2 linked regions of the Aureimonas sp. SA4125 genome follow. Each later gene encodes a partner of the first gene's protein in a complex. Links are inferred from orthologs where the notes say so. Each region holds a gene or a part of one and is shown in the gene's direction. Other genes may lie near its edges. The genes, in order: Sa4125_RS15455 and uvrB.

The links.
Region 2: the proteins of Sa4125_RS15455 (region 1) and uvrB are in contact, whole or in part, in a crystal structure (PDB 7EGT), measured with the Thermus thermophilus proteins. The link is inferred for Aureimonas sp. SA4125 from one-to-one orthologs. Residues at the interface, in WP_096412145.1 of Thermus thermophilus: His654, Arg656, Phe657, Gln666, Asp668, Glu669, Lys680, Arg681, Leu682, Ser683, Lys685, Tyr686, Ala687; in WP_096411307.1 of Thermus thermophilus: Glu23, Leu25, Arg26, Asp27, Gly28, Glu29, Arg30, Phe31, Arg55, Glu326, Asp327, Phe328, Glu379, Ser382, Gln383, His398, Gly400, Arg401.

What each region holds. Positions count from the first base shown.
Region 1 is NZ_AP025032.1:3,259,941-3,267,020, forward strand. The notes cover bases 2,529-6,110. They hold Sa4125_RS15455 (UvrD-helicase domain-containing protein), read left to right. Parts: upstream 2,529-2,907; coding sequence 2,908-5,910; downstream 5,911-6,110. Other genes in these bases: Sa4125_RS15450 (dienelactone hydrolase family protein), read right to left, coding at 2,529-2,708. Outside these bases: Sa4125_RS15435 (FAD-linked oxidase C-terminal domain-containing protein), read right to left, coding at 1-682; Sa4125_RS15440 (thioesterase family protein), read left to right, coding at 768-1,253; Sa4125_RS15445 (hypothetical protein), read right to left, coding at 1,318-1,836; more of Sa4125_RS15450, read right to left, coding at 1,833-2,528; Sa4125_RS15465 (IS66 family transposase), read right to left, coding at 6,258-7,080. UniProt on the Escherichia coli protein: A helicase with DNA-dependent ATPase activity. Unwinds DNA duplexes with 3'-5' polarity. Translocates on single-stranded DNA with 3'-5' polarity. Initiates unwinding more efficiently from a nicked substrate than double-stranded DNA.
Region 2 is NZ_AP025032.1:3,515,787-3,522,818, forward strand. Bases 2,207-5,740 are described here. They hold uvrB (excinuclease ABC subunit UvrB), read left to right. Parts: upstream 2,207-2,525; coding sequence 2,526-5,540; downstream 5,541-5,740. Other genes in these bases: Sa4125_RS16640 (LysR substrate-binding domain-containing protein), read left to right, coding at 2,207-2,440. Also shown: Sa4125_RS16630 (DUF1097 domain-containing protein), read right to left, coding at 361-894; Sa4125_RS16635 (hypothetical protein), read right to left, coding at 1,229-1,450; more of Sa4125_RS16640, read left to right, coding at 1,544-2,206; Sa4125_RS24235 (hypothetical protein), read right to left, coding at 5,741-5,875; Sa4125_RS16650 (hypothetical protein), read right to left, coding at 6,026-6,571; Sa4125_RS16655 (hypothetical protein), read right to left, coding at 6,734-7,032. UniProt on the Escherichia coli protein: The UvrABC repair system catalyzes the recognition and processing of DNA lesions. A damage recognition complex composed of 2 UvrA and 2 UvrB subunits scans DNA for abnormalities.

The sequences.
Region 1 (7,080 bases):
GAATGCCGTAGAGTTTCAGATTCAGCCGGGTGATGATGCCGAGCGTGCCTTCCGAGCCGACGAGGAGACGCGTCAGGTCGTAACCGGCGGAGGTCTTCTTGGCCCGGCGCGCGGTGCGGATGATCCGCCCGTCGGCCATGACGGCGGTGACGCCGATGACATTGTCGCGCATGGTGCCGTAGCGAACGGCGCTGGTGCCGCTCGCCCGCGTCGCCGCCATGCCGCCGAGGCTGGCATTGGCGCCGGGATCGATCGGGAAGAAAAGGCCGGTATCGCGCAACTGCGCGTTCAGCGCCTCGCGGGTGATTCCCGGCTCGACCGTGACATCGAAATCCTCCGCGTTCAGCTGCAGGATCCTGTCCATGCGGGAGAGGTCGAGCGACAGTCCGCCGGAGGGTGCGTTGACATGGCCTTCCAGCGAGGAGCCGACGCCGAAGGCGATGATCGGGCAGCCGTGCTCGTGGCAGACGAGGACGACGTCGCGGACCTCCTCCTCGGTCTCGGCGAAGAAGACGGCATCGGGCATCTGGTTCGGGATGTAGGTGCGGGTGTGACCGTGGGCGCGCCGTACGTCCTCCCCCGTCACCAGCCGCTCGCCGAAACGCTGCTTCAGAAGCGCGACCGCCGTCGCCGTCCCCGGCCGCGGCGCGGAAATCTCCCGCCTGATGTCCGCCAGCGTCATGGCTCGTCTCCCCGATGGCTTTTCCGTTCGACCGCAATGCCATAGACCGGCCGGGTTCCGCCAGTACCAACAGCTGAGGCCCGCCATGACCCAGAACCCGCCGCACCGATCTTCGCCGCTTCAGGTCAAGGCGGAATGGATCGACTTCAACGGCCACATGAACCTCGCCTACTATCACGTCCTCTTCGACCAGGGCGTCGACGAGGAATTCGCCGCGCTCGGTCTCGGTGCGGCCTATGCCAAGAGTCGCGGCATGACGACCTACGTTGCCGAAAATCACGTCTGCTACATCCGGGAAGTATTCGCCGGAGACATCGTTACCATCACCGGCCGGATCATCGACTTCGACGAAAAGCGGCTGCATGTCTTCCAGGAAATGCGCCATTGCGACGGCTGGCTCGCGGCGACACTGGAGGGTCTCGTGCTGTCGATCGACATGAGCGGCCCCAAAGTCGCGCCCTGGCCGGCGGACATCCTGGCCAACATCTCGGCCGCGGCGCAGAGCGACGCCGCGCTGCCGCGCCCGGACCAACTGGGCAGGTCGATCGGGATTGCCCGAAAATCCACCTGACAGACGTTCCGGATGCTGCCGAGCAGGGGAGCGCTGGGGCTGCAGGATCGCCTTGCCTTACGGATTACCGCGCCGGCCACCAGGCCGACAGGCGTCCTGGTCTTTCGCCGCTGAGCGGGTCGATATCGGGTACCGCCAGGGCGTCGATCGCACGGGACGCGGCTTCCACCGTCATGGCCCCGGCCCGCACGATCGTTCCATTCTGACCGGGGGGATAGGCGCCGACGACTTGGAAATCCGGCGAACCGGACAGGCGTCGATGCGCCACGCCGGCCGGAATGATGACGGCGTCGCCCGGCTCCATGGTCACCGCCGTGCCGCGGTCGCCGCCAAAGCCGATGCTGGCCTTGCCGGCGATGCACACGAGCACCTCGAACCCCGTGACGTGGAAGTGCCAGAAGTCGTAGACCGTGTAGGTCCACGTTCCCTGCCACCCGTTTTCCCGCAGCAGGAAGTGCACCGACGCCGCGGGCGTCGCCGGATCCAGGACTCCTGCCGCGACAAGGAGCGGCAGGGCATTGTTTGGAATTCCGGCCGCCGCGTCAGGCTGGAGAAAGACCTGCCGCGAGGTCCGGCCCGTCACGCGAGCTTGGTCCTCAGGAAGTCGACGGTCCGCTGCCATGCGAGATCGGCGGCCGCCTTGTCGTAGCGCGCGGCCGAGGTGTCGTTGTTGAAGGCGTGGTTGACGCCGTCATAGACATGGATCTGGTGCTCGACGCCTTCCTTCTCCAACGCCGTCTTGTAGGCGTCGATGCCGGCATTGATGCGGGTGTCGAGACCGGCATAGTGCAGCATCATCGCCGCCTTGATCTTGCCGACGTCTGCCTCCTTGGGTTGCCGGCCGTAATAGGCGACGCCGGCCTTGAGATCGGGACCGGCGATGGCGAGCTCGCTGACGAGCGCGCCGCCCCAGCAAAAGCCGATGGCGCCGACCTTTCCGTTCACGCCGTCAGCCTGCCGCAGCCAGACCTCGCTGCCGACGGCGAGCGCGACGGTCTTTGCCGGATCCAGGCCGCCGATCAGTTCGCGCGCCTTGTCCTCGTCGGGCGGCGTTCCGCCTTCGGTCGAGAGAAAGTCCGGTGCCAGCGCCACGAAGCCTTCCTTGGCGAGCCGCCGCGTGACGTCCTGGATGTGGCCGTTGAGGCCCCGGTTCTCGTGGATCACGATGACACCGGGAAAGGGACCATCCCCTTTGGCGGGCTTCACCAGATAGGACTTCATCTCCGTGCCGTCGGCGTTGTAGGTCGCCCAGACTGCCGTGATATCGGGATCGTCCGGGGCGACGACCGCCGCCTTCGCGCCGGAGGCCGCCAGCAACGGTGCCACCGCCGCAGCCGCAGCCGCCGAGCCGGCGAGCCCGCTCAGCTTCTGCATGAAGCCGCGGCGGTCGAGCGTCAGATGCGTATATTCGTCGTAGGCGTCGATCATCGCTTGGGTGATCTCCGTCTGGCTCATCCTGTCCTCCTTCATGATTGACCTTCCTGACGCCGAACGACGATGCCGCCGCGGCACGGTGGTCCGGCGAACATATTATTGCTTCGGTGCGCGGCGGTGGCTTGTGCCGCTGGGCATGCTCGGCTCGACCAGGACGAGCCATGCTGTGGGTCGCCGCGTTCCCCTAGTGTTCCCGCGGATATCGATTAGATAGGAAGCCATGAGCGATTCCAATGATCCGAGCCGGCGCGAGTCGAAAGAGGCAGTGCCACGCGGCGGCGGCATTGCCGCCCGAGCCCTCGCAGCCCGCGGCCAGCGCGCGCCAGACTATCTCGAGGGCCTCAACGCCGAGCAGCGCGCCGCCGTCGAGGCGACGGAGGGTCCGGTGCTCGTGCTCGCCGGCGCCGGCACCGGCAAGACGCGGGTGCTGACGACGCGAATCGCGCATATCCTGTCGACCGGCAAAGCCTATCCGAGCCAGATCCTTGCCGTCACCTTCACCAACCGCGCGGCGCGCGAGATGAAGACGCGCATCGCCCTCCTCGTCGGCGAACAGGTCGAGGGCATGCCCTGGCTCGGCACCTTCCACTCCATCGGCGTGAAGATCCTGCGCCGGCATGCCGAGCTCGTCGGCCTCAAATCCAACTTCACCATTCTCGACACCGACGACCAGATCCGCCTGATCAAGCAGCTGATCCAGGCCGCCAATCTCGACGACAAGCGCTGGCCGGCGCGCGCCTTCGCCGGCCTTGTCGACGGCTGGAAGAACAAGGGCCTGACGCCGAAGGACATCCCGGAGGGCGATGCGCGAGCGTTTGCCGACGGCAAGGGACGGATGCTCTACCAAGCCTATCAGGACCGGCTGGTCAGCCTCAACGCCACCGATTTCGGCGATCTGCTGATGCATCCGATCGCCATTTTCCGCGCCCATCCGGACGTGCTGGCCGAATACCACCGCCGCTTCCGCTACATCCTCGTCGACGAGTACCAGGACACCAATGTCGCGCAATATCTCTGGCTGCGGCTTCTGGCGCAGCGGCCGAAGGCACGGGCCCAACAAGCACAGCCGCATCCGGCACATCCGATCTCCCCCCTTGAGGGGAAGATGCCTGGCAAGGCAGAGGGGGGTGAGCGGGCCTCGATTTATTCCGGCGAGGACGGCGGCAGTTCGCCCCCCTCTGGCCTGCCGGCCATCTCCCCCTCGAGGGGGGAGATCGATGCGTCGGCCTTCGACGACCTTGTCGACGACGGCGAGAACATCCCGCCGCCTTGGGGCGACCCTACTTCAGACGGGCCAGTTGCCATCCCCGAGACCCCATCGCCCCGCCCCGCCCCGTCCTCCCGCGAACCCGCCGCCGATACCGTCAACATCTGCTGCGTCGGCGACGACGACCAGTCGATCTATGGCTGGCGCGGCGCCGAGGTCGACAACATCCTGCGCTTCGACAAGGATTTTCCCGGCGCCACCGTGATCCGGCTGGAGCGCAACTACCGCTCGACCGCGCACATCCTCGGCGCGGCGTCGCAGCTCATCGCGCATAACGAGGACCGGCTCGGTAAGACGCTGTTCACCGACCATGTCGACCCCAGCCACGACAAGGTCGAGGTCAATGCCGGTTGGGATTCGGAGGAGGAGGCGCGCGGCGTCGGCGAGGAGATCGAGCAGCTGCAGCGCAAGGGCCATCTCCTCAACGACATGGCGATCCTGGTGCGCGCCTCGTTCCAGATGCGCGAGTTCGAAGACCGCTTCGTCACCATGGGTCTGAACTACCGCGTCATCGGCGGCCCGCGCTTCTACGAGCGGCAGGAGATCCGCGACGCGCTCGCCTATTTCCGCTGCGTCGTGCAGCCGGCCGACGACCTCGCCTTCGAGCGCATCGTCAACACGCCGAAGCGCGGCCTCGGCGACGCGGCGCTTCGGATGCTGCACGACTATGCCCGCGCCAAGGGCATCCCGCTGATGGCGGCGGCGGAAGCGATCAGTGCCACCGAGGAGCTGAAGCCGAAGCCGCGGACGGCGCTGCGCACCGTCGTCGCCAATTTCCAGCGCTGGGCCGGGCTCGTCGCCACGATGAAGCACACCGATCTCGGCGAGATGATCCTGGAGGAGTCCGGCTATACCGAGATGTGGCAGAACGACCGCTCGGCCGAGGCGCCGGGACGGCTCGACAATCTGAAGGAGCTGATCCGCTCCATGGATCTCTACGACAACCTGCCCGGCTTTCTCGAGCATGTGTCGCTGGTCATGGATGTCGAGCAGAACGCGGCCATGGATGCCGTGTCGATCATGACGCTGCATTCGGCCAAGGGCCTGGAATTCGAGACGGTGTTCCTGCCCGGCTGGGAGGAAGGCCTCTTCCCGCACCAGCGCTCGCTCGACGAGGGCGGCCGCTCCGGCCTCGAGGAGGAGCGCCGGCTCGCCTATGTCGGCATCACCCGCGGCAAGAAGCGGGTGAAGATCTGGTTCGTCTCCAACCGGCGAATCCACGGGCTCTGGCAGTCGACCATCCCCTCGCGCTTTCTCGACGAACTGCCGGAGGCGCATGTCGAGGTGAAGGAGCCGTCGACCTCCTATGGCGGCTATGGCGGAACCCGCGGCTATGGCGCATCGCGCTGGGATGCCGACGCGTTTTCCACGACGAGCTACCAGACGCCCGGCTGGAAACGCGCCCAGGCCGCGCGTGCCGGGGAAGCAGGCGGCGGGGGCCGCGACACCGCCTGGGGCTCGCGCTCCGGGCCAAAAGATCACGGCATGCGCTATGGCGAGGGCGGCGTCAGCGGCCCCAATCCGCGCGCGCGCTCCGACGTCTCCGCCAAGGCCGACCGCTATGCCGCCGAAAGCGCCCGCAAGGCCGGCATGGACGAGTATTCGCAAATCCCCCCCGACGAGGACGCCTACGACACCCCGGCCCGCGACAACCCTGCCCGCGACAATCCGCGCGACGGCTTCGGCGGCCGCATGGACCGCAGCCACAACCAGGCCCCGCGCCGCGGCGCCGGCCTCTATTCCTCGGCCAAATCAGGCGGCCCGCGCGAGATCCAGGGCGAGCTCGTCGCCAAATCGGTGATGACGGAGGAAAGCCGCTTCGCCGTCGGCGACCGCGTCTTCCACCTCAAGTTCGGCCCGGGCTCCGTCGTCGCCGTCGAGGGCAACAAGCTGACAGTGGATTTCGACAAGGCCGGGCAGAAGCGCGTGCTGGAGGGGTTTTTGCAGGCGGCGTGAGGTCGTGGTGCGGGAGGGCCGCGTTTCAGCCGGAGCTGCGAGATTGAAAGCTCAACTCGGCACGAACAATCCTGTCTCAAGGGCTCTCAGGGTTTCTCGAGCGTCGGCATCGTAAGGTGGGTACCCCCAGTCTCGCAGTTGCTCCAAGACACGTCGCGCTTGAAGTGGAGCCACGGCCAAGGTCGCCATCGCGGCATTGAGCCGAACCCTGAGATTCTGATGCTCGTAGAGACTGGTCAGCAAAGCTCGATGGTCGCCCGGCCTGTTGCGCAGCAGATCGACGACGGCAATTTTTTGTTTAAACAGCTGATTGAAGGTAATTACCCACCCCCGCATTCCGTAGAATGTCAGGCGCCTACCGTCTCGAGAATTGTGTTGAAGACGTTGCCCCCTTGGCGCAGCCGGGCGGTATCGACGACGGTTCGGATGTCAGCTTCGCCTTCGGCGGCCCACATGGATCGATAGCCGTTGGTGACCTTGCGCTGGATCACGGCCGGTCGCAGGGCGCGCTCGCAGCCGTTGTTGGTGGCCTCGACCATCCCGGTCCAGAGAGTGAAGGTCAGGAGCTGGTCGCGCGCTCGCCTGAACTTGTGCTGGACCACTCGAGCGAAAGGGCAGGAGGTCGGTGCGGCGAGGATCTCGGAAAGACTTCGCTCCAGTGCACGGCGCTTGGCGACGATGGTCGATGCGGCGAAGGTCGTGATGCCGCTGGCCAAAGCGAAAGCCTTGGACAGCCAGATCCGCAGCCGCGACGGCAGCAGATCCTCGCCCGCCTGTTCGGCGTAGGCGACGTCGCGGGCCAGATGAGCCAGACAGGTCTGATGGGCGTCGGCATGTCCCTGCTGGGCAGAGTAGCGATCGGAACACCAGACCTTTGGCCGGTGCCCGTCCATCAGGGTCCTGACCACGATGGCACCACGGGTCGGAGCGGCACGATGGACGACTGCGTCATCGCAGCGAAACACCCATTGGAAGGCGTTGCTGCCTTCGATGCGAACGCCGGTCTCGTCCGAGGCCACCACCTTGGAGCGGCGCAGGGCGGCAATGGCGAGATCGCGGTCGGCGACGAAGGTGCCCTGCGCCCGGCGCAGCATGTTCATCAGCCCGCCCTGGCTGATCTGCAAGCCGAAGAGATCGGCCAGAGCTTTCTGAAGCCGTTCATAGGACAGG
Region 2 (7,032 bases), 260 kb from region 1 along the record:
ACATGGCGCGGAAATCAAGGGCGGCAGTCAGCCGCTCGTGCCCGCGCCCCTCGAAGCGCCAAGCCGAGCGTCGCCATCACCCCTTGCCGAAGACCATTATCTCCTGCCGAAGCCATTATCCCCTGCCGAAGCCATTATCCCCTGCCGAAGCCATTACCTCCTGCCGAAGACAGGGAGCCGGCGAAGAACTCGTCCCAGTTGCTTTCTTGCCCCGGACAGCAGTTTCCCTCGACGTCCAGGCGTCGGCGCTGCCGGTGGAAAGCGCCGTCGCAAGGGCACCGGGCGGGGTGGCGATGCGAACGGCCCCAGTCTGCCGACAGCCGCCCGCACGGGCGGCCGTTGCTTGTTCGGGCTCGCGCCTTAGGCTGCGGCAGAGGCCCGCGGCTTGGCCGCGACAGCCAGTCCGATGGCCTGCGACAGATAGCCGAGCAACGAGCCGACGATCATCGACACCGCAACATTGAGAAACGGATTGTCGACGAGGGTCACGGCGTAGAGCGTTCCGAGCTTTCCGGCGAGCAGCGCATAGGCGGCGACACAGGCAAAGCCGTAAACGGTCGAGGGAATGGACGCGAACAGCGGCAGATTGGCCGCCAGGACCATGATCGCCGCGCCGATGCCGACGCAAAGTCCCGCCGCCACGGGAACACCGAGACCGTTCGCCAGCGAGGTGGTGCCGACCAGCGCCAGCCAGCCGACGAAAGCGCCGAGAAGGTGTGCCGGGATATTGGTCTTCAAGGCGGCGCTCGTCCCGCCGGAGTGATAGAAGGCCGCCCATGCGACGAAGGCGGCCCAGATCTGCAATGCGAGCCCCGCGGCAGGGCCCACGAAGGCCCATGTGGCCAAGCCTCCGAGGATTCCGATGCTGAGGGCGAGTGCTGTCAGAATTGGCATGTCATTTTCCTCCCTAACGCCTCCGTTGGCGGAAAAATGGTGCCCTGCCCGCCGCGACACGCCGCGGGCAATTCTTCCAGTCGAGGCTGCACTAACTCTACACTGATTTCGGCAGGAACAACAGATAAACCGCGATAGAAATGCTTTACCAAAGGTGTAATATGCGCTTGACACATTCACCTATTCTTTTGCATTGCACAAAATCGGCGAAAAACTCCGCAGCGTAAGAAGGAGATATACGGGGATCTGCATGAACAGTGGCAGCCCCTTGTCGCCGGCGGTTGGAGGCAGGCGCTCCCCGGACGCCGTCATCGGAAGACGCGGCTGGCCGGTTTCACCGCGCCTTCTCGCCCAATTTGGAACCCCCCAGGACATCACGGCCATCGAGCAGCTCTATGGCGCTCATCCCAGGCGGACGGGTCCTCAGGCCATCCTGCAGACGAAACACTCCGTACGACTGCGCGAGCCGGCCGGCCCAGAGGGCCAAGGCTCGCATCGTCGATGTACCACCCCGCTCGGCGAGAGTGGCATTCTTGCAGTTTTCGATCGTCGTCATTGTCTTGCTCCGGCCTCGTGAGGCAGAAGGATCCAAGCCCGTTTCGGCCCGCCGTTCCAATCGAACCTTGATCACCATGCATAAGGCAGCTCAATGTCTCGAAATCTCCCTCCGCTGGCGGCCGTCAGGGTTTTCGAAGCCGCGGCGCGGCACGGCAATTTCACCCGCGCTGCCAGCGAGCTCGGGATGACGCAGGCCTCGGTCAGCTATCAGATCAAGATCCTGGAGGAACGCGTCGGGGCGCCCCTGTTCGTCCGCCGGCCGCGCGATGTGGTGCTGACAGGAGCCGGGCATCTCCTGGCACAGGCCGCCGGCGAGGCCCTCGACCAACTGGCGGCGGCCTTTGCCGACGCGAAGGGGCAGACCTCGGGCGTGCTGTCGCTCAGCGTCTTCCAGACTTTTGCCTCGGCCTGGCTGGTCGAACGGATCGGCGGCTTCCAAGTCGAGCATCCCGGCCTCGCCGTCCGACTCGACACCAGCGTTGCCGTCGTCGACCTCGCACGCGAGGACGTCGACATCGCCGTCCGGGCCGGCAAGGGAGACTGGCCGGGACTTACCTGCCATCTGCTCGTCCCCGGCCAGTTCACGCCGATGATGAGCCCCGCCCTCGCCGCCCGGCTCGACCGGGACGCCGGACCCGGCGACCTCTTGCGCCTGCCACTGATCAGCCCGGCCTATCGCTGGTGGGACAGCTGGTTTGCGGCCGCGGGCGTCAGCCGCCCGCACGCGGACAGCGGCATCGCCAGCGATCTCGGCGCCCAGGATCTGGAGGCACGCGTCGCCCTCGCCGGCCAGGGGGTCGCCATGCTGAACCCGATCTTCTTCGCCGCGGAACTCGCTTCCGGGGATCTGGTGCAGCCCTTTGATCTCGTCTGCAAAGACAGCCACGACTATTGGCTCTGCTACCGCACGGCCCGCCGGACCGTTCCGAAGATCCAGGCATTTCGCAACTGGATCCTGCGCGAGATCGCCGCGGCCCCGGAAAGCTGAACGCGGCTCCGCCGGTCCGTTGCCGGCGTGCGGAACATTCCGGCAACCCCTTCTCGAATCCCCCGGCTTTCCCCATATTGGGGCCATGGCCGATCCCAAGCAGAAATCCCCGCGGCGCTCGCCGATCCTCGACTTCTCCGACGCCTCCGAGCGTCTCGCCCCCGGCTTCGGCGAGGCGCCGCAGGCGGAATTCGACGGGGCGCCGCTCGGCGGGCCCATCTCCGGCTGGGCCGACGAGATCGCCCGCCAGGCGGAGGTCGAATCCGAGCGCGCCGCCGACAGCGGCACCGTCTCTGCCGAGATCCGTCCGCAGGAGGACAGACCGGCCAGGAAACCCCGTGCCGCGAAGACGGAAAAGCCCGGCAAGGCGGACGGCGCGGCCAAACCCGGCCGCTCGTCCCGCGGCACCTCGATGGGCGGCACCACCGACCCCAAGCGCCGCGCCGCCGCGGGCCTCAATCCCGTCGCCGGCATGGATATCAGCCTGGAGGATGCCGCCGCGCTGCCGGAGGGCGGCGTTACCGCCACCGTCGAGGCGCTGTCGCGGCTGATCTCCGAGGGCAACCCGCTGATCAAGAACGGCGAGGTCTGGCTGCCGCACCGGCCGGCCCGGCCCGAGAAGTCGGAAGGCGGCGTGCCGTTCCGGATCAAGTCCGACTTCGAGCCCGCCGGCGACCAGCCGACGGCGATCGCCGACCTCGTCTCCGGCATCAGGGAGCACGACCAGACGCAGGTCCTCCTCGGCGTCACCGGTTCCGGCAAGACCTTCACCGTCGCCAAGGTGATCGAGGCGACGCAGCGCCCGGCGCTGATCCTCGCGCCGAACAAGACGCTCGCCGCCCAGCTCTACGGCGAGTTCAAGAACTTCTTCCCCGACAACGCGGTGGAGTATTTCGTCTCCTATTACGACTACTACCAGCCCGAGGCCTATGTGCCGCGTTCGGACACCTTCATCGAGAAGGAATCCTCGATCAACGAGCAGATCGACCGGATGCGCCACGCCGCCACCCGCTCGCTGCTCGAGCGCGACGACGTCATCATCGTCGCCTCGGTGTCCTGCATCTACGGTATCGGCTCGGTCGAGACCTATACGGCGATGACCTTCCAGATGGCGGTGGGCGACCGGCTCGACCAGCGCCAGCTGCTCGCCGACCTCGTCGCCCAGCAGTACAAGCGACGCGACATGGATTTCGTCCGCGGCTCGTTCCGGGTGCGCGGCGACACGATCGAGATCTTTCCGGCGCATCTGGAGGACCGGGCCTGGCGCATCTCGATGTTCGGCGACGAAATCGAGACCATCCAGGAATTCGACCCGCTCACAGGCGCCAAGACCGACGACCTGAAGAGCGTCAAGATCTACGCCTCCTCGCACTACGTCACCCCCAGGCCGACGCTGCAGCAGGCAGTGAAGCTGATCAAGATCGAGCTGAAGCAGCGGCTGGAGGAGCTGCAGCGCGCCGGCCGTCTGCTCGAGGCGCAGCGGCTGGAGCAGCGCGTCACCTTCGACGTCGAGATGATCGAGGCGACAGGCTCCTGCGCCGGCATCGAGAACTATTCGCGCTACCTTACCGGCCGCCAGCCCGGCCACCCGCCGCCGACGCTGTTCGAATACCTGCCCGACAACGCCCTCGTCTTCATCGACGAGAGCCATGTCACCATCCCCCAGATCGGGGCCATGTACCGCGGCGACTTCAGGCGCAAGGCGACGCTGGCGGAATACGGGTTCCGCCTGCCCTCCTGCATGGACAACCGGCCGCTGCGCTTCGAGGAGTGGAACGCCATGCGGCCGCAGACCGTCGCCGTCTCGGCGACGCCGGGCGCCTGGGAGATGGAGGATGCCGGCGGCGTCTTCGCCGAGCAGGTGATCCGCCCGACCGGCCTCACCGATCCGCCGATCGAGATCCGCCCGGCGCGCAGCCAGGTCGACGACCTCCTCGGCGAGATCCGCGAGACCGTCGCCAAGGGCTATCGCGTCCTCGTCACGGTGCTGACCAAGCGCATGGCCGAGGATCTGACCGAATACCTGCATGAGCACGGCGTGCGCGTGCGCTACATGCATTCCGACATCGAGACGCTGGAGCGGATCGAGATCATCCGCGACCTCCGCCTTGGCGCCTTCGACGTGCTCGTCGGCATCAACCTCCTGCGCGAGGGCCTCGACATCCCGGAATGCGGCCTCGTCGCCATTCTCGACGCCGACAAGGAAGGCTTCCTGCGTTCGGAGACCTCGCTGATCCAGACCATCGGCCGCGCCGCGCGCAATGTCGACGGCAAGGTGATCCTCTATGCCGACCGCACCACCGGCTCGATGGAGCGGGCGATCGCCGAGACCAACCGGCGCCGCGACAAGCAGGAGGCCTACAACACCGAGCACGGCATCACGCCGGCGAGCGTCAAGGCGCACATCGCCGACATTCTCGACAGCTATTACGAGAAGGACCATGTCCGCGTGCCCACCGGCGGCCTTGTCGCCGAAGGCGCCATGGTCGGCAACAATCTCAAGAGCCACCTCGAATACCTGCAGAAGGAAATGCGCGACGCCGCCGCCAATCTCGACTTCGAGACCGCCGCGCGCCTGCGCGACGAGGTCAAGCGGCTGCAGGCGACGGAGCTCGCCATCGGCAACGACCCACTTGCCCGCGATCTCGAACTCGAAGGCCCGTCCTCGGGGCGCACCAAGCATGGCGGCAAGCTGAAGGGCCCGCAGGGCCCGGCGCTCGCGCCCGGCTCCGTCGGCACATTCGAGCGCACCGGCCCGTCGCTGATCAAGGCCGCCAAGGCGAAGGAGGCCGAGGTAAAGCCCTCCTACTTCCAGAAGCCGGGGATCGACGACATGGGACCGGGCACCGACACGGCCATCCCCTTGCGCGATCCCCTGTTCCGCAAGAACAGCCTCGACGAGATGACCGTCGGCCGCACCGAGAAGCCGCTGCCAAAAGGCCCCTTGCCGAAGAAGCCGGTGCACGCCTCGCAGACAGCGCCCGACTCCCCCGCCCCGATCCGGCGGGAGAAGATCGGCATCGGCTCGTATGAGGATCCGGGCGATGCCAAGCGCAAGGGCGGACGGAGAACGGGGAAGACGGGACGGCCGGGGCGGTGAGGCCCCGCCGTCATTGATCCATAGAAATTGGGGGAGCGGCAAACGGGATTGGGCGGCACTTCCGGAGAACTATTGGGTGCCGAAGGATGTCCTCATATCGGCTGCAAGGTCACCGTTGGAATGCGACCTTGCCGTTTGGGCAGCGCCTTGGACTGCAGCGACGAACGCTGCCGCTATCTTTGCAGCCTCCGCCGACTGGCCTACTCCGCGCCCATCGGATTGCTCGTCGCCTCGGCTTTCTCACGCCAGGAATCGTTTGGCTGGATCGGCTTGTTGATCTCGGTCAGACAGCTCGAGAGCAGCAGCGAGGACAGAATGACGAGGAGGAGTTTCATGATGGGTCCTTCGGCAATAGCGTGATCGGCATCTCGGTGCAGGAGCACGGGCGCCGCGGCGAATGTAAGATGCGTCTTACACCGAAGCGATCCGGCCTGCGAGAATGCCAGGATCCCTTGACTCCAATCTCCTCACAAATGCGCCGTCGGCTAATCCTTCACCGGCATCACGTCGCCTTTGTTCAGCGCCTGCACCAGCGCGGCGATGCGGGCCGCGCCGTCGGCCGCCGTCGTGCAGACGACGACGTTCATCGCGCCCTTTTCCATCCACAGCGCCAACGGCACCTCGCCGGCGGCGCCGGTGTCGTAGCGTTTTTCGACGTATTTTCGGTCGGCGGCGAGTTTTGCCGCCTCGGCGATGGTCCAGGTCTTCGGCGTCACCTTGCCGGCGAGGTCCGGCTTCAGCATCACGAGCTTCTGGCCGAGCCAGGCCTCGATCTCCTTCCACGGCATGCCTTTCCGCCGCAGCAGGTCGGAGGTCGGGACGACGCGCTTCCCCTGCATGTGAGGCGCTGCGGCGTGGAGGCAGGAGAGGCCTTCCGGCGGGCAGGCGGTGCCGGCGCAGTCGAAACGGCGGCCCTTGTCCATGGTCGCATCGGCCGGGGGGCCGGATGTCCAGCCCGGGATGATCTCCTGCGCGTTGGCCGGCGAGAGCATGAGAGCGAGGGTAAGGCCGAGGGCGAAGTTTCGAAACATGGGGTCACTCCAGTAGCGCTTTTCGCCTTCTAGCGCAGCGGGCTCGCCCAAGGCTGGAACGATGTGGGGAGAATGCAGCGCTCCTTCTGGCCCGGACAACAAAAAGCCTCCCCGCCCGAAAGCGGAGAGGCTCGATCGCGGCCCGGACGGGGCCGATCTGTCTTACTTGGCCATGTCGGCGCCGGCACCCGTGCCCTGGCCGCCCGTCGTCGTCGAGTCGACACCGCCGACCGAAGTCGTCGCGGAAGCGTTCGCGCCAGCCGTGGCTGCATCCTTCGGCATATCCGGGGTCATGCTGCCCGTGGCCATGTTGTCGTCCGAAGTGCCCTCGGGAAGGATAACGGCGCCACTGGCGTTCGCGCCGGCTCCGGTGCCCTGACCACCGATCGTGGTCGAATCGACGCCATTCGGCGAGGTCGTCTCGGAAGCGTTGGCACCCGTGGTGGCGCCCTGGGTCGTCG